DNA from 3 places in the Clostridium sp. TJA032 genome. Region 1 is predicted to be linked to each of the others. Evidence: riboswitches for the same ligand, from Rfam matches in the RefSeq annotation. Region 1 holds a riboswitch; each other region holds the start of a gene.
What was found. Region 1 has a riboswitch for cobalamin ahead of AC4FRL_RS01925 (ABC transporter substrate-binding protein). Riboswitches for the same ligand answer to the same signal wherever they lie in the genome.
Positions count from the first base shown of each region.

Region 2: another riboswitch for cobalamin. It lies ahead of AC4FRL_RS10510 (energy-coupling factor ABC transporter permease); the one in region 1 lies ahead of AC4FRL_RS01925 (ABC transporter substrate-binding protein).
Region 3: another riboswitch for cobalamin. It lies ahead of AC4FRL_RS02530 (sirohydrochlorin cobaltochelatase); the one in region 1 lies ahead of AC4FRL_RS01925 (ABC transporter substrate-binding protein).

Region 1 is NZ_JBZEFB010000001.1:420,220-426,386, reverse strand. Features, by position in the region: gene AC4FRL_RS01930 (FecCD family ABC transporter permease) at 1-902, opposite strand, end outside; gene AC4FRL_RS01925 (ABC transporter substrate-binding protein) at 889-1,806, opposite strand; cobalamin riboswitch at 2,055-2,232, opposite strand; gene cobD (threonine-phosphate decarboxylase CobD) at 2,313-3,377, opposite strand; gene AC4FRL_RS01915 (cobalamin biosynthesis protein) at 3,374-4,321, opposite strand; gene AC4FRL_RS01910 (histidine phosphatase family protein) at 4,324-4,968, opposite strand; gene AC4FRL_RS01905 (bifunctional adenosylcobinamide kinase/adenosylcobinamide-phosphate guanylyltransferase) at 4,974-5,351, opposite strand; gene AC4FRL_RS01900 (adenosylcobinamide-GDP ribazoletransferase) at 5,365-6,120, opposite strand; gene AC4FRL_RS01895 (bifunctional adenosylcobinamide kinase/adenosylcobinamide-phosphate guanylyltransferase) at 6,104-6,167, opposite strand, start outside.
Region 2 is NZ_JBZEFB010000005.1:3,242-9,408, forward strand. Features, by position in the region: gene AC4FRL_RS10495 (ATP-binding cassette domain-containing protein) at 625-1,482, opposite strand; gene cbiQ (cobalt ECF transporter T component CbiQ) at 1,497-2,267, opposite strand; gene AC4FRL_RS10505 (energy-coupling factor ABC transporter substrate-binding protein) at 2,251-2,562, opposite strand; gene AC4FRL_RS10510 (energy-coupling factor ABC transporter permease) at 2,562-3,305, opposite strand; cobalamin riboswitch at 3,568-3,765, opposite strand; gene AC4FRL_RS10515 (hypothetical protein) at 3,980-4,369, shown strand; gene AC4FRL_RS10520 (MurR/RpiR family transcriptional regulator) at 4,405-5,241, opposite strand; gene AC4FRL_RS10525 (ROK family protein) at 5,416-6,167, opposite strand, start outside.
Region 3 is NZ_JBZEFB010000001.1:548,974-555,140, forward strand. Features, by position in the region: gene cbiD (cobalt-precorrin-5B (C(1))-methyltransferase CbiD) at 1-702, opposite strand, end outside; gene AC4FRL_RS02525 (precorrin-8X methylmutase) at 722-1,354, opposite strand; gene AC4FRL_RS02530 (sirohydrochlorin cobaltochelatase) at 1,357-2,196, opposite strand; cobalamin riboswitch at 2,320-2,497, opposite strand; gene AC4FRL_RS02535 (3D domain-containing protein) at 2,716-3,957, shown strand; gene AC4FRL_RS02540 (hypothetical protein) at 4,003-4,329, opposite strand; gene AC4FRL_RS02545 (SH3 domain-containing protein) at 4,460-6,167, opposite strand, start outside.

The DNA of each region.
Region 1 (6,167 bases):
GTTCCCCCAAGGGCTATGCACATAGGAATTACAACTTTATGACTTGCTCCAAATACTTTTCTAACTATATGAGGAGTTATAAGGTCTATAAATCCTATAACACCACTTAAAGCAACAGCACTTCCTGTTAAAATTGCTACAGCTATAAGTAAAGACTTTTTAACCTTTTTAGTTTCAACTCCTATAGCCTTAGCACCTTCTTCTCCAAAACTTAGTATGTCCATTTCTTTTGTATATTTTACGGCCATAAAAATACCTATTATTAAAAAGGGAACTCCTGCAATTACATATGACCAACTTTTCATAGCAAAGGAACCCATTTGCCACATTGTAATAGCCTTTAAATCTTCACTACATAAGGATGTTACTGTAGTTAACACAGCGCTAGTAAAAAGTGATAAAACCATACCAGCTAATATTACTGTGTTATTTGAAAGCCCTTTATCTACCTTATTTGAAAAAATTATAACTGCAAAAACAGTTAAAACCCCACATAAAAATCCTATAACAGGCATTGCAAAGTTTCCTATAAAAGGAATTGAAATTCCAAGAACTATATATACTCCAACACCTAAAGAAGCACCTGAAGATACTCCTAAGGTATAAGGTGAGGCTAAAGGATTTTTTAATATTGATTGAATTATAGCTCCACTAACCGCAAGAGAAGCTCCAACTCCAAAAGCTAATAATACTCTTGGTAGTCTAATTACCCAAATAATTGCTACGTCCTCTGGTTTTATCCCTGCTCTAAGAGGAATATTTAAAATCTTATTTCCTACTATAGAGATAGTATCCCATATATTAATATCGGAACTTCCAAAGGAAGTTCCGATACATAATACTAATATAACTAATGGAATAGATAGTAATATTAGCAATTTTCTTTTTTTAGATTCCTGCATACTCTTCTGGATAAATATCCTTTGCCATTTGTTTTAATACAGTTACCACATTTTGACTTCCACGTGATGATGCATTATTATCTACTAAGAATATCTTATTATCCTTAACAGCAGTTATTGAATTCCAACCTGGACGTTTAGCAATTAATTCTGTAGCATTTTCAATATAACTTTCATTTGTTAATATAACATCTGGATTAGCTTTTATTACAGCTTCCTCACTTGGAGATATCCATCCTTTTTCATCCTTAAATATGTTTTCTGCACCTACTATATCTAATAAGTTATTTAAGAAAGTATCATTTCCAAAACTATAAAGTTTTGAGCCAGAGCCAATTTCAAAATAAACAGTTTTCTTGTCTTTTATTTTTTCGCCTATAGATTTTATTTTATCTACTTCGCTCTTCATAGAATCAACCATTTTCTTTCCTTCAGCTTCTGTTCCTGTTAACTTAGCTAAGAAATCAATATCTTCATATATTCCATCAATGCTTTCGCTAGTTGGAATATATACAACTGGTATTCCTGCTTCTTTTAAAGCCTTAAATGGATCTTCTTTTCCTGTTCTATTATGTCCTGAAGCTATTATTACATCTGGTTTAAGTGCTACTATAGCCTCTGCATCTGGATTTCTAAAGTCTATTTTAGGAATATCAGGATTTAATCCCTTAACATCAGCAGAATACGTATCAACAGCAACTATTTTATCAGCAAGACCTAAACCAACTAATATTTCAGTATTAGATGGAGCCGTTGAAACTATCCTTTCAATTTTTTTAGGTACTGTAAATTCAGTTCCCTCCATGTCTTTCATGGTTACTGTCTTGCTTCCACAGCCAGTAAAGATTAGTAATGCCATCATACTTATCATTAATAATGACAATACTTTTTTAAAGTTTTTCATACTATTCCTCCAATTTTACTTTATAGTTTTTTAAGCTTATGAAGGAAATTTCTTTAACCTATGAAACTTATATTATTTAATTTTTCCTAAGTCTCAACAAATCAAATATTTGTTCATAAAACTTAAAAACTAAAATATTTTTTTGAGGCTTAGATTACTACGTAGAAAATAAAAAAACATACCACTAAAGAAGGTATGTTAGGCATATTTAGGTACTACGCACCCTACTATCCTACCCTCAGAAGACAGTAGTACTTAAATAAAAGGCAGGTATCCCGACTTTGCTTCATCCTCCATCTCGTCTTCCCACAACAAGCTTGCAGTGACATATTGAGATTTTGTCTGCTTCACGGTTACTGAGGTAGTTGAAGACTTTAACTTCATTCCCTATTAAGCGAAAATCGCACCAATTATTAGTTAATCATTTTGATTATATTATTATATTTTATCCTTGTCAAACACTCTTTATAAGCTTTAATATTAAAATTTTTTAATATATAAATGATTTATATTTCAATCTGTGCAAGCGCTTCTAAAAGCCTTTTATTTTCCTCTCTAGTTCTAACAGCTACTCTATAAAAACTATCATCTAGTCCCTTATAGTTATTGCAACTTCTTATTATAATACCTCTCTTAATTAATTGTTCTCTTAAATTTATATTTTTATGCACCTTAAAAAATATAAAATTTACAGCCCCTTTAAAAGGAGTTATATATTTAATCTCTTTAAGACCCTTATATAAAAAATCATTTTCTTTCTTTACATAATTTACAGTTCTTTTTATATAACTTCTATCTTTTAAGGCTTCTCTTCCTGCATAATCTGCTAAGGTGTTTACACTCCAGGGAACCTCTACTTCCTTAATTTTGTCTAAAAAAACTTTATTAGAACATAATCCATATCCTAATCTTATTCCTGGAAAAGCAAAGAGCTTAGTTAAAGATTTAACAATAATTAGATTATTGAACTTATCTAATTCTTTAACAAGTGAATATTTAAAATTATCCTCAACAAAATCTAAAAAAGATTCATCAAAAACTACAGTAATATTAAATTTTCTAGCTTTCTCTAAAACCTTTAAGGAAAAATCTTTAGAAATTAAAGCACCTGTTGGATTGTTTGGATTACATAAAAATATAATATCTAAACCTTCTTTAATTTCACCTAAGAAGTCTTCATCTAATGAATACTTATCTTTTAAAAGATAATAATTCACTTTACAATTAATAGAATTTAATGCATCTTCATATTCTGAAAAAGTTGGTGCTATTATAAGAGCTTCCTTAGGTTTTATTCCTCTTACTATATTAAAAATAACCTCTGCTGCTCCATTTCCTAATACTATATTTTCTAAAGAAACTTCCTCAAAGTTAGAGATTTCACTTTTTAAATTATAGTAAGTTATATCTGGATATCTTTCTATGTGATTTATTCCTTTAATTATAGCTTCTTTTACTTTTTCAGCTATGCCTAAAGGATTTATATTAGCAGAAAAATCAATAATTTCTTCTTCCTTTAAATTATAAAGCCTTTTTATTTCCTCAACATTACCACCATGACCTAAATTCATATAATCACCTCTAAAATAAATCTAATAATAAGGGCTAAAACCATTCCTAAAAAAGAAACCATACTTAATATTTTATTAGTTTTATAAACATCTAAAATTTCTATCTTCTTTTTAAAATCTCCTATAGTTGGCTTTTTAACAAGTTTTCCAAAGTAATAATTTTCTCCTCCAAGTTTTATTCCTAATGCCCCAGCTACAGCAGCTTCTGGATGAGCACTATTAGGACTTGAATGGTTATATCTATCTCTTTTATATATTTTAAAGCTATCTTTCCAATTAAATCTTAAAATAAAAGATGAAATAATTATAAGATAGGCTGTTATTCTAGCTGGGATATAATTAAATAAATCATCTAACTTAGCTGAAAAAAATCCAAAATCTTTATATTTATCATTTTTATATCCAAACATTGAATCACAAGTATTTACTGCTTTATATAAAAAAGCTAAAGGTGCCCCACCAATTCCTGCAAAAAATAAAGGTGCTATAATACCATCTGACATATTTTCTGCTATAGTTTCAATTACTGCTCTAACTATAGCTTCTTCATCTAAGTTCTTAGTATCTCTGCCTACAATAAAAGATAATTGCTCCCTTGCCTTATTTATATCACCTCTTTTTAAAATCTTAATAACTTTAAGTCCTTCAACTTTAAGTCCCTTAGCAGAAATACAAAAATAAATAAGTATTCCTGATACTAACACTCCTAAAATAGGATTAATCTTATTTGCAATATGTACAATTCCTAAAGTAATTATAAAGGTTATAAAAACTATGAAAAGCCATGCAAAAAAACCTGCAACCTTAAGATTTTTTTTAAAAATTTTTCTAAAAATCTTCTCCATACTAGAAGCTAATTTTCCTATATACCTAATAGGATGGTAGGGATTATTAGGATCTCCTATTATCAAATCTAAAACATATCCTATTATAATCTTTATCATTTCTAAAACCTTTCTATTATTTCTAGTTTTAAGTTATCTAATATATCTTTTTCAAATTCTAAATTTGAAAAGTCCTTGTTTAAGTTATCCTTATTATATTCAACCTTTATTTTATATCCACATCCACATTTAGGTTGATAAGAATAAAAATCTAATTTACTTTTTTCAAAAAGCTCTAAAATACAAGCTATACTTCCTCCATGACAAAGAACTAAAGCTTCCTTTTCCTTTTCTTTATAAAGCTTTGAAATTAAATTTAAAAGTGCTTTTTTCATTCTTTTTTCAAAGTCTTTTCTTGATTCTCCTCTAGGACAAGAAACCTCTTTTTTATCATCTAAAATCCAATCTAAATAATCCTTATTATTTTTTAACATTTCATAAGACTTTAACTCAAAATCTCCAAAATTATATTCTGAAAAATCTTTCATAACTTCATAATCTTTATTTGGATATAAAATATTAAAGCTTTCATTAGCTCTTTTTTTACCACTTGTAAAGTTTATTTTGCACTGTGGTAAAATACTATTTTCTCTTTTATCTCTTAATTCTTTTTTTCCTTCTTCACTTAAAGGGATATCACTTACTCCACAATAAAGTTTATTTTCGTTGCAATAAGTCTTGCCATGCCTAATTAAATAAATTATCATTTTTATCATCCTTTAATTTTTGTTCCTATTCCAAAAAATATTCTATAAACTTCCTCACTTTCCTTAGAAAGAAACTGTAAAACTTTTCCTGTTTCTTCTCTCCATAATCGTTCCTCTTTTTTCAAAGGAACTATTCCCGAGGATATTTCATCACAAATTAATATTTTATCCTTTAATAAATCCTTGTTATCTACAAAAAAACTTAAGGATTTCTTTCCTTTTAATGAATTAAAATAAATAAATTTATCAATACCACTAATAACAGTTTTAGAAAAGTCTATATAATCTTCCTTGCAATAAAAAATATCCTTTTCCTCTATTCCTAAATTTTCTTTCACATATCTTAATTTCCCATTATAAGAACCACCAAAAAAAAGTTTCAAAAGCTTCTCCTCCTTAAATAATTCCTAAGACTAATATTCCTGTAAACTCCATAAGTACAAGAATATATCCAGCAACATCACCATTTATCCCACCTAATTCTTTTTTCACCTTTAAAAGTAGCATAAAGGCAACAAGTCCCATTAACAAAATAGAAATTAAATACTTTAAACCTAATGTAAAAAAGGCTACAATAGCAACTAATAAATAAATGCCTAATAAAATTATTTTATCTATACTTCCTGTTCCTTCCTTAAAAAATTTAGCTAAGGAGCTTTGTCCTATCATTTCTTGACTTACAATAAAATATCCATTTATTGCTCTTGAGGCTATAGGAATTAATATTAATATTTTCATATCTAAACTTTTATTTAATACTGAAACCATAGCTGCAAATTCTACTAAAAGTAATAAAACTACAGAAATAACTGAAAAGGCTCCAACTGTTGAATCTTTTAAAATTCTAAGCTTTGTCTCCTTATCTCTTCTTGATAAAAGTGCATCAGAAACATCCATAAAACCATCTAAATGTAAAAATCCAGTTAAAATATAGGGTACTGTTAAAATAAGAGCTGCCATAAGAATAACTTGAATATTTAATTTACTTAAAATAAAAAAGCTTAAATACCAAATAAGTCCAATAACTAATCCTATAAAAGGATAAAGTTTCATTATATGCTTTGCCGCTTTATCATCCCATTCATACTTAGGAAGAGGTATTATGGTAAACATACTTAAAGTCATATTTATCGCCTTATAAAATATTTTCACCCTCTAAAACCTCCTTTCCCTTATGAAATATTAAATTTCCAAAGGAA
Region 2 (6,167 bases), on a different contig from region 1:
TTATTTCTATGTATTTAAAAATATAACAAATAGCCTTATATATATTCTAAAATCATTTTCATAATTAGTAAATAATTTTAGAATTACAAAATTCGACCATATTTTTTTATTACAGAGTTATGATTTTTTATACAATATATTCTATTTCTCATGATTTTTTTCTTATTATTATGTATTTTTTACTAAACGGACTAATTTTTATTATATATTTTTAATTTTACTCTATATATTTATTAGATAGAAAATATTTTTAAATTATAAAATTTCATTATTTTAGAAATTTTTTATGTAATGTAATTATTTTGAAATTTTACTTTTAAATAATGAAACTTTTTCTTTTTCAAATTAAAAATAGTAAAATAAATCAGTAAAAATTTTTACTGAATTTTTTTTAGAAAATTAGTATTTTTTATTTTATATACCATAAAAGTAACTATTTTATCTTATCAAAATTATTTCATATTCACAAATTTAATTTATAATAGAAATATTAAGTATATTTTATCATTTTAATATTTATAACAATAAAATAAACTTATTTATTTTATTATTATTTACTAAAAAAGACACCTATCAAAATACTTTGATAGGTGTCTAAATGCTTAAATAAATCTAAATTAAATATTAATCTTTAAAAATTTTACTCTTAAAAGAACTTATTCTTTTTCTTGCCTGTCCTATAGTTAAGTCTAATTCATCAAAGGAGAATCCATCCTTTTCTTTTAAAATCTCCATAAGATGCCCTATTCTAGGTAATCTAAGATTAACCTTTCTTATGGTATCCTTCTTAGAAAATACCTCCTTAGGATTTCCACTTAGTACAACTTTTCCTTCTTTCATAACAAAAACCTTATCACAATATAACGGAACAATGTCTATATCATGAGTGGCTATTATTATTGTTATTCCTAATTCTTTTTGCATCTCTAATAATAATTTCATTATTTCTGATACTCCAAGAGGATCTAATCCTGCTGTAGGCTCATCTAATATTAATACCTTAGGTTCCATAACTAAAACCCCAGCAATTGCTACTCTTTTTTTCTGTCCAAAACTTAAGCAATGTGTAGGTTTGTCTTTTAAATGCTCTATTCCAGTTCTTTTTAAAGCTTTATGTACTCTTTTTTTCACTTCCTCCTCTGGCAACTTCATATTAATAGCACCAAAGGAAACATCTTTATATACACTAGCTGAAAAAAGTTGATTATCAGGGTCTTGAAAAACAATTCCTATGTTTTCTCTAAGTTTCATTATTCCTTTTCTTGAGTAATCTATTTCCTTATTGTTAAAGAGTATTCTTCCTGAAGAGGGTTTTAATATGCCATTAAAATTTTGAAATAAAGTTGATTTTCCAACACCATTTCCCCCTAATATAGCTGTAACCTCTCCTCTTTTTATATTCATATTTATACCTTTTAGAGCATGAGTTCCATCTGAATAATTATAATTAAGCTCTTCTACTTTTAATATATACTCTTCCATAAAATCCTCCTACTCTATTTAAAAAATATAGCTATTCCTATAAAAATAAGATTAATTAATATAGTTATTATATATATGTAATTTCTCTTTTCAACCTCTTCTTCAATAACTTTAATTTCTCCATTATACCCTCTAGCTTCTAAAGCTGTGTATAAATCATTAGCTCTTTTAAAGGAACGGATAAATAAAGTTGATGCTAAGGCTCCTAGAGATTTATAAGATGTTTTTATATCCCTATATCCAAGTCTTGAATTTTGAGATATAAACATCATTTCTGATGTTTCTAATATTATAAATATAAACCTGTAAACAAGCCCTATAAGTTCTATTAAAAAACTAGGTACTTTCATCTTAGTTAAAACAGATATTACATCTATCATTGGAGTTGTTAAAGATATAAAGTATAAACAACTTAAAGAACCCATTACTTTTAAAAACATATTAGCTCCTTGATTTATACCTTCTTTTGAAACTCCAATCCATCCATTAAAAAATCTAAAGGATATTAAAAATTGCCCTTTGTTTAAAGAATAACTTATAACAATTGTTAGTATTCCAATTATTAAAAAAGTTATAGGTACAGTCATTAACCTTAAAAAAACTTTAACTTTAGTTTTGCCTATTCTAATTATTAAAAAACTCATAATAGCTATTGTGCATATAGATACTAGAAAATTATTAGCAAAAAGACAAACAAATAAGGTAGTTAATGCAAAAAATATCTTCTCTGTAGGATTAATATTTTTTAGTTTAGATGAATAAGCATAATTATCTATATTCATCATTTAATTCTAATTCCACTTTCTTTTTTCCCTTTAAGTAACCTATTCCAAAACCAATTATTCCTGCTCCAATTGCAGCTTGAAGAGCAAATAATAAACTTTCTATTTCTCCACTTGCAGGTTCAAATAAAGGAGAAAACCAAGGTTCATAACTTTCATCTATTTGAGTTATAGCCTCTTCTGCTTGGTCATCAGAACCACCAAACTCTCCATTACTAGCTACAAAGAAAGGTATTATAGTTATAAATACAACTAATAATAATAATATAATATTTTTTGATGCTGTTTTATTTTTCATTATTTTACCCCCTTTGCAAAAATATTAAGTTCCATTAAGTCTTCTTTTGCATAATTTTCTATAGTGTTAAAAATTATAACTGTTAATATTCCTTCACTTATAGCTAAAGGAATTTGAGTTATTGCAAATATACTCATAAATTTCATAACTGAAGCCATAACTCCACCAACTTCAGCTGGGAAAGCTAGTCCTAATTGAACTGAAGTAACCATGTAAGTAGCTAAATCTCCTAGTGCAGAAGCTAAAAATACTCCTAACCAAGTTGGTCCATTAAGTTTTTTCACTAATTTATAAAGTCCATAAGATACTAAAGGTCCAACTACAGCCATTGAAAAAGTATTAGCACCAAGAGTAGTAAGACCACCATGAGCTAAAAGTAAGGCTTGGAATAAAAGTACAATAACACCTAAAACTGAGGCTGCTGTAGGTCCAAATAATATAGCTGCAAGTCCAACTCCTGTAGGGTGTGAACAACTTCCTGTAACTGATGGAAGCTTTAATGCAGAAAGTACAAAAGCATAAGCCCCTGCCATAGCTAATAAAATCTTTAATCTTGGGTTATTTTTAACTTTACTTCTAATAGAAAATAATCCTAATACTATAAATGGTATTGTTATAACTCCCCATGCTATACACCATTTAGGTTGTAAAAAACCTTCCATAATATGCATAGCTAAAACACTTCTTGGTATTAATAAGAACATTAATAAGAATCCTATAAATACTTGATTTCTTTTTGACATAATAACTCTACTCCTTAAATTATATTTTGTTTTGTGTCCCCCACTTGTATGTGATATTGAGAAAAATATTTCTAACATAACTTTAAAATTTAATATGTATTTTTAGGTTTAAAAGTTAAATTGATTATTGTTTTGTAAGTATAAAGTTTTGTTAAAAATTTCATCTCATATAAAAACCCCTAGACATTGCGTCTAGGGGGTTATAACAAATCTATAAAAATATAACTTACCAAAGCACAACATCTCCTATTTCCCGTAGGATACTGATGTTTTAAAATAGGCAGGTCTTCTGGCTCAAGTATCATAATTTTTTTGTTGCCTTCCCAAAATAAATTTCAGTGGCTTAAAATACAAAAAAACTCCTCTCTTACAGCGGCGGGACCGCGTGGGATTTAAACCCAACTTCCCTTTTAATAAAGTTCATAATTATGAACTTTTAACCTATTTTTAAATATTTATTTTTACAATACTTTAACATTATATAGCATATATGCTTTATTTACAATTAATCTATTAATTTTTTTATATAAATACTATTAAATATTATAATTAAAAGTAGATTTTAGCTTAATTTAAGGTAGTAGTAACCTCTCTGTAAATATATTCAGTTGTTCAATTGTTAAAATTTTGTGTATAATCATAATAAAGAAAAAATTTATTTAGGGGGAATTAAATTGAAAAAAAGAAATGTACGTACTTTAGATGGAATCATTTACTCTTTATTTATAATGATGACTATAGCAACTCTCTTTGTAATATATAGAGACATTCCAAGCAAAGCTACTTTAAACTTCGTTACTGCCTATGCTATCTTTGCAATTATTATTCCTTTATATATATTAATAAGAGTTTTGTGTACTGTAAAACACTTTACCTTTTCAGATGTAAAAAAAGAAGGAGTTAAATTTTTTATTTTATTTGTAGGTTTATTAATCCTTAGATTTATTGGTGATTTATTTTTACCTTTACCAGATTTAAGATTAAGCAGAACTTTACCTTCTTCTCTTATTTTTGCTTTTGGAATAACCTGTTTTGATATAGCTTTATCAAAAAGACCAAAATAAAATAGGTCACAGTTAAATCACTGTGACCTATTCTCTTAATCTAAAATAGCACTTGTTGTTTTAATTTTCTTCTCAACTGCCTCACTAAACATTTCCTTAATAACTTCTGTATAAAGTAAATCAAGTAAAAATATTTGAGGAATTTTTGATGATATAGAACCAGTTTCAAAGATAGTTTCAGCTGAAGTATATGTTAGGGCATAGTCAGCTAATTCTCTTAATGGATTTTTACTATCCTCTGTTAAGCTTATTATTTTAGTTCCATTTTCCTTAGCTTGTTTTACAGTTTTTAAAACCTCTTTAGTTGTACCAGAGTTTGATATTGCAACCATAACATCATCATTATTTGTAATTGAGGACATTATAACCATTGTATGACTATCTGTTACTGGTATAGTTGTAAACCCAATTCTCATGAATTTATAATTTATATCCATAGCTGCAATTCCAGAATATCCTATTCCTATAAAATACACTCTCTTAGCATTCATAATTAAATCTTTGCATTTAAACATTAAATCTAAATCTATATTTTTTACAGTCTGCTCTAATATGTTTATAGAAGATTTAAGCATTTTATTAGCAGTTTCTTTTAAACTTTCATCTCTATGAACATGTAAATTTATTATACTTGTATTCTTTTTATTTGAAATTTCCTTAGCTAAAGTTACCTTAAAGTCTTGAAAGCCATTAAATCCTAATTTCTTAGTAAATCTTGTTATTGTTGCTTCCCCTACACTAGATTCCTTTGCTATTACAGAAATTGATTTATATATAATATTGTCTAAATCTGATTCTATATATTCAATTAAATTTTTTTCTGATTTAGTTGCCTTAAATTTTGGATTTTCTAATTGCTCTAATATTCCCATAAAGTACCTCTTATTCTATTAGTAATTAAACTTAATTTTATAGGAATACTAAAAACTTATTTAAAGCAAAATCCTTTAAAATTAAGTTAAGCATAATATTTTAAGTATATCATTCTTGTCATATAAGCTCCATAATTTATATAAATATATTAGTATACAAACTTTAAATTAATTTTAAAGTTTATAGTTTAATCTAAAGTTGTAATAAGCCCCCTTCATTCCAGCAGTATTTTTTAACTCTGCAAAGGCTATTTTTGTATTTTTATAAACAGATTCTATTAAGTATTTTTTTAAACTATTTTCAATTAAAGGTCTAAAAATTTCCTCTCTAGCCATTATTCCTCCCCCTAAAACAACTACCTCAGGGTTTATTAAATAAACTACACTTGATAGACATAAAGCTAAATTATCTGCTAATTTTTCAACCTCTTCTTTGCATATTACATCTCCTTTTTCATAGTTATCTAAAACATACCTTCCATCTATAAAGCTTGTATCAAGACCTTTTCTAGAGGCTACATTTTTAACTAAAGCACTTGTAGATGCAATATCTTGAATTTGCTCTCCTCTAACTATCATATAACCAATTTCTCCAGCTGAGTTGCTAAAACCATGTAGTATCTTTCCATCTATAATTAAAGCTCCCCCAATTCCTGTTCCAATTGTTAAACAAGCCATTGACCTAGTTCCCTTTCCAGCACCATAAGAAAATTCTCCTAAAGCTGCACAGTTTACATCATTTTCAACGAAACAAGGTAAATTAAATTCTTCTTCTAAGATTTTTTTTACTTCAACCCCTGTATAATTAGGTATAGTTGGCCCTGCAAAAACTATTTTCCCTTCTTTAGGACAAACCATTCCAGCTGTTGATACGGCTATACCTTCTATTTTATTTTTCTTAATCATTTCATGAATTATTTCTTTAA
Region 3 (6,167 bases), 130 kb from region 1:
GTTAGATATAACAACTATATTATCCTCTTTATGCCCTCTTTCTTTTAAAAATCTTTCTCCCATATTTCCAAAAACAAAAAATAATTTATTATTTTTTAAAGCTTTTTGTCTTATTTCAATACGTATAGATTCTTTTAAAGCTTCCTCTGACATTGGATAAACTATTCCTGTTGTACCAAGAATTGATATGCCATCTACTATTCCAAGTCTAGGGTTAAATGTTTTCTTAGCAATCTCTCTCCCTCTTGGAACAAAAATTGTTATCTTAACTCCCTTTCCCTTAGGCAGAACACTTAAGACCTCTTTTTTTATCATTTCTCTTGGAACAGGATTTATAGCACTTTCTCCCTTTTTTACAAAAAGACCTTCTTTTGTAACAACTCCAACACCTTCTCCTCCACAAAGAATAAAACCCTCTTCTATTTCTTCTGCCTTTGCAAAAATTTCAAGTCCAGAAGTTGCATCTATGTCGTCTCCTCCATCCTTTATAACAGAACAGGAAACTTTATCTTTACAAAAATTTATATTATGTATCTCTAAATTAAGTTTTATATTTTTAGGAGTAGTTATATCTATAGAGCTTATGTTGTTTTTATTAAAAAGCATATAGGTTGCTGCCTTAGAAGCTGCTGCTGCACAGGAACCTGTTGTATAGCCACACCTTAGTTTTTTGCCTCCACTTTCTACATACATATCAAACATTTGTTATACCTTCTTTAATTTACATTTCTCTTTTGTAATTCATATAAAGTAAAGCATTCATTATAGCTGCTGCTACAGTACTTCCACCTTTTCTTCCTCTAACTCTTATATAAGGAGTATTAATACTCTCTAAATCTTCCTTACTTTCACTTGCTCCTACAAAACCTACTGGTACTGCAATTATAAGTTTTGGCTTAGCTTTTCCTTCTTTTATAAGTTCTCTAAGCTTAAATAAAGCAGTTGGTGCATTACCAAAAACAAATATATCTACATTTTCCTTTGCTGCAAGTTCAACTCCTGCCATTGACCTTGTAATATTATTTTCCTTTGCCATTTTAAATACTTCTTCTAATCCAACATAACATTGAACTGATGAATTTAATACCTTTAAAGCTCTTTTATTAATTCCAGATAAAGCCATAGTTGTGTCTGTATATATTTTAGCTCCGTTTTTTAAAGCAGATATTCCAGCTTCGATAGCATCTTTGCTTATATCTATTAAATCTTCATACTCAAAATCTGCCGTAGTATGTATTACTCTCTTTACTATATTTAGTTCTTCCTCTGAAAAGTTCCTTTCATTTTTCATTTCTGAACCTATAATTTCAAAACTTTTTTCTTCAATTCCCATAGGACTTTTCATATAATCCATTATTATTTTCTTCCTCTCTTGTGTTTCTTTTTAGTTTCTCCAAGACCTTTGTAGGTTTCCTTTATAACATCATTTATCCTTTGTATATATAAGTTGCAAAACTCATCATATTCTCCTAATCCCTTTAAGATTACCTTAGCAGAAACTCCTGAAGCTTCAAACCTACTTTTCCATGAATCCTCTTCCTCTGAAGCCATATCATTTTTAGCATGGTCTCCTGCTACAACCATTAAAGGAATTATAGTTATTTTATTAATATTGTTTTTCTTAACTCTTTTTAAAACATTTGAAAAATTAGGATATCCCTCTACTGTTCCTACAAAGACATCATTATAATCCTTATCTTCTAAAACAGATTGTAAGCATCCATAAACAGCATTAGATGGATTTGCACTACCATGTCCTACAAAAACACAAGGAGAATTTTCTTCAATTAAATTCTTCATAGTGTCTATAAAACAAGAATAATCATCAGGACCTCCTTCAAAGCCTTCATAATAAAAAATAGGTCTTCCTATTTCTATTTTTTTAAACATAGGTCTATTAATATCTACCATATGTTTTATGTAATCAAATTCTTCCCCAGGAATAATATGAAGTGGCTGAACTATAACTTCTTCATACCCTTCTTCTCCTAACTTTTTAAGAGCATCTTCTGGAAATAATACCTCCATATCATATTTTTCTTTTAACTTTCTAACTATCATATGTGAAGTAAAACTTCTAAAAACATCATAATCTTTAAAGCTCTCTTCTATAGAATCTTCAATTTTTTTTATAGAGTTATTTATTGCCTCTATATGACTTGTTCCAAAACTTACTACTAATATAGCTTTTTTCATTTTTCACCTCTAAAAACATTAAAAATAAAAAGCATCTGTGCTACAAAGAACAGATGCTTTTGAATCAAAGTAATTATTTTCCAAAATTATGAACAATAAATACTAATCTCTTCCCTCCGAAGCTTAGTTTATAAATTTTAGGCAGGTATCCTGACTTGAGGCTTATCCTTATTTCACCCTTCCCAATTTTTTAAAATTAGTGGCTTATAGAAACTCGTATCCTCTTACAGTAGCGGGGGCTGTAGTGGATTTTAACCACTTTCCCTTTTAATCAAATCAAACCTAAAAATACAAAATATTATTTTTTTTAATTATAATATATAATTTTAATTATTTCAATATAAGGTGAATTTCTTATTTTTTATCTTTGTAGTATAATGTAATTGTTAACTTTTTCTTACCATATTTTAAATCTTTAAAGGTTAAATTTGTGTTACAATTACCTTTTGTGTTATAATTCAGTAAAACGTTATGAAATACACTTAAGTTGTGGAAAATTTAACTAAAGGAGTGTAGTTTATGCAAAAAAGACTTTTATCAGCGTTAATCGCTGCGTCAATTACTTTATCAACTAGTAGTGTGGTTTTTGCTGATACAGTAAATGACAAAAAATCTACAATAGAGGAGAATAAGGTAAAATATTCACAGTTAGATAACCAAGTTATTTCCCTAAACTCTGAAGTATCAAAGCTTAATAATGAGATTGAAGAACTTAATTCTAAATTAGAAGAAAATAAAGCTAAAATGAAAAGTACTGAGGAGAATTTAAAAGAGACTGAAGAGAAAGTAGACACTTTAAAAGCTGAAATAGAAGATAAGCAAGAACTTTTAGGGAAAAGAATGCGTGCTATGTATAAGGGGCAAGATACTATGAACCCTATAGTATTTTTACTTAAATCAGAAGATTTTTCTGATTTACTAACTAGAGTTGATGCTCTTGCAAGAGTGTCTGCCTTAGATAGAAACCTTATAAATAGTTTAGATACGCAAAAAGATTCTCTAAATAATGATATAGAAAAACTAGAGAGTGATAAAAAAGAACTTAAAGAACTTAAGGCTTCAACAGAAACCTCTCTTAAAACTTTAGACAGTAAAAAATCTGAAGAACAAAAGAAAATAGAAGAATTAAATAAACAAAAAGATGCTGTTTTAGGAGTTATTAAAGATAATGAAATGTCATTAATTTCTCATTCTGTATCTATTATAGATTCTTCTTCGTCCCTTTCGGAACTTGAAAGTGCTGTAAGCACATTAAACCAATTAATCCCACAACTTAACATTGATTCTGTAAAGGATGTAGCTAACAAATCTTTAGAGGTTGCAAATAAAAAAATTCAATCTATAAAGGAAGAGGAAGCTAAGAAAAAAGAGGCTGAAAAAGCTAAAAGCACTTCCTCTAGCTTAGGAAATTTAAATAATGTTAGCTCAAATCAATCTAGCAGTAGTGAAAGTAGTGATGGAAAATATAAAAAGACCATGTCTATGGAAGCTACAGCTTATAGTGGTGGTACTTTAACTGCTATGGGGCTTAGACCTGTTAGAGATCCAAATGGCATAAGTACAATAGCAGTTGACCCTAATGTAATACCTTTAGGTTCAAAAGTTTTTATACCAGGATATGGATATGCCATTGCTTCTGATACTGGTGGAGTTATAAAGGGAAATATAATAGACCTTTATATGAACTCTCATGAAGAATGTATAGCTTGGGGTAGACGTCAAGTTACAGTTCATATTGTAGCTTATCCTGGCGAATGGTAAAAAGTAGACAAGCTTAAAATAAAAAAGATAAGGAATATTTATTCCCTATCTTTTTTTACCCCTCCTGCTTTTTTTATAACTCTTTTTTCCTCTCTTAAATCCATTTAATAAGATAAAAATAAGAAAGAAGCTTATTATTATAATGATTCCTAAAACTATAAAATTAAAAAGGTCCTTAAAATCTAAACCGAAATTACCTAGAAAATTTTTAAGCTTTATTGTAGCCTTAAATAGCCCCCATAAGACTATGGTAAATAGTATTCCTACAGAACTTGCCGTAACTCCAGCTTTAGACCTTTTAAAAAGGCATATAACCCCTATTAAAGCAAAGACTATTATAGCAAAGATAAATTTCCAATTTAAAATATCCAAAAGGTTACTCCTAAAAATATTTTCTTAATATATTACTTTATAAAGTATTTAATTATTCTTATTTCCTATAATAAATAAAAAAATAAAAAGCCTAAAATAGTAAAAACTATTTAGACTTTTTATAAATTTCTTATCCTAAAAATCTAGGCAAATCAAAGGTAAAATTATTATCTATATATAAATCCTTATAAGAGGACATAATATCTGCAATACTTGAAGCGTACCAAGGAGTTGTAGCATATTGATGCCATATATTATCTATATTTTGATTATATCTCATCTTATACAAAGTGTTTTGTTCATACTTTGAACTATGAACATAGTTTAGAGAAAGAAACTCTGCAGCACCTTTTATAGCACTATCAACACTTGTCCATCCTCTATTATAAGCATAAGTAGTTCCTAAAATTAAAGCTCTATTAGGAAATACTGATGAATTATCCTTTGCTCCTATTCCAAAAAGATTATATACAGTAACAGGATTTTTTAATTTAATCATTTTATATCCAACTAATTGTCCTGCTCCATTATATATAGGACTACTTTCATCTGCTATTTCTGTAATTGTTACACCCTTTGCTAATTTGCTTGTACCATTTCCAGTCTCATGAAGACATTGAGCAACTAAGAATATAGGATCCATGTTAAAGGCCTTAGCAGCATTTACAAAAGCTTCTCCTTGACCACTTAATACTCCTTTATTATTAAGTCTACTACTTAAAGCAGAAACATTTACATCTCTAAATTTATCTACTCTTAAAAATTGTAAAGTGTTAGTAGATTTTGCTGGGTTTATATACTTTTCAAGGTCTGAATAAGAATAGCTAACAGGATTATTCTTTTGTTGAAGTCTAACATACTTATCTAAAGTTACATTATAATTTGTTTTAGATGAATTTTGTATATCTAAGTTAGGGTTTAATCCCCCTTCTTCCTTTACTATTTCTATATAAGATTTATAAGCATATCCATCTTCTCCTCTATAAATAACCTTATAGAAATCGCCTTTTTCTCCTATTACTTCAATTCTTTCTCCATTACCTAATACTCCTATAATTTGAGAGGAAGTATTTGCTTCACTTCTTATATTTAATCCTTTTGTAGCTGTAACCACACCTATTCCTACAGTAGTTTCTGGACTTTCTGGTCTTTCTTCTCCCTCTGTGTCCTCTACTATTCTTACATATTCCTTTGATACGTAAGCACTAGAACCTTTAAATTCTATTTTATAGAAATCTCCTTCTTCTCCTATAATAGTTACTCTATTTCCACCACTTAAGCTTCCTATTATTTCACTACTTGTACTAGCTCCTTTTCTTACATTTAAAGAACTACTAACTTCTACTACTCCATTTTTCTTTGAAGTATTTGCATTATTATTCTCTGGACTACTTGGTTTATTTTCTTGTTCTTCATTTCCTGAAGCTTCACTTATTTTTACATATTCCTTTGATACATATCCATAAGAGCCTTTAAATTCTATTTTATAGAAATCTCCTTCTTCTCCTATAATAGTTACTCTATTTCCGCCACTTAAGCTTCCTATTATTTCACTACTTGTACTAGCTTTCGCTCTTACATTTAAAGAACTGCTAACTTCTACTACTCCATTTTTCTTTGAAGTATTTGTATTATTATTCTCTGGACTACTTGGTTTATTTTCTTGTTCTTCATTTCCTGAAGCTTCACTTATTTTTACATATTCCTTTGATACATATCCATAAGAGCCTTTAAATTCTATTTTATAGAAATCTCCTTCTTCTCCTATAATAGTTACTCTATTTCCGCCACTTAAGCTTCCTATTATTTCACTACTTGTACTAGCTTTCGCTCTTACA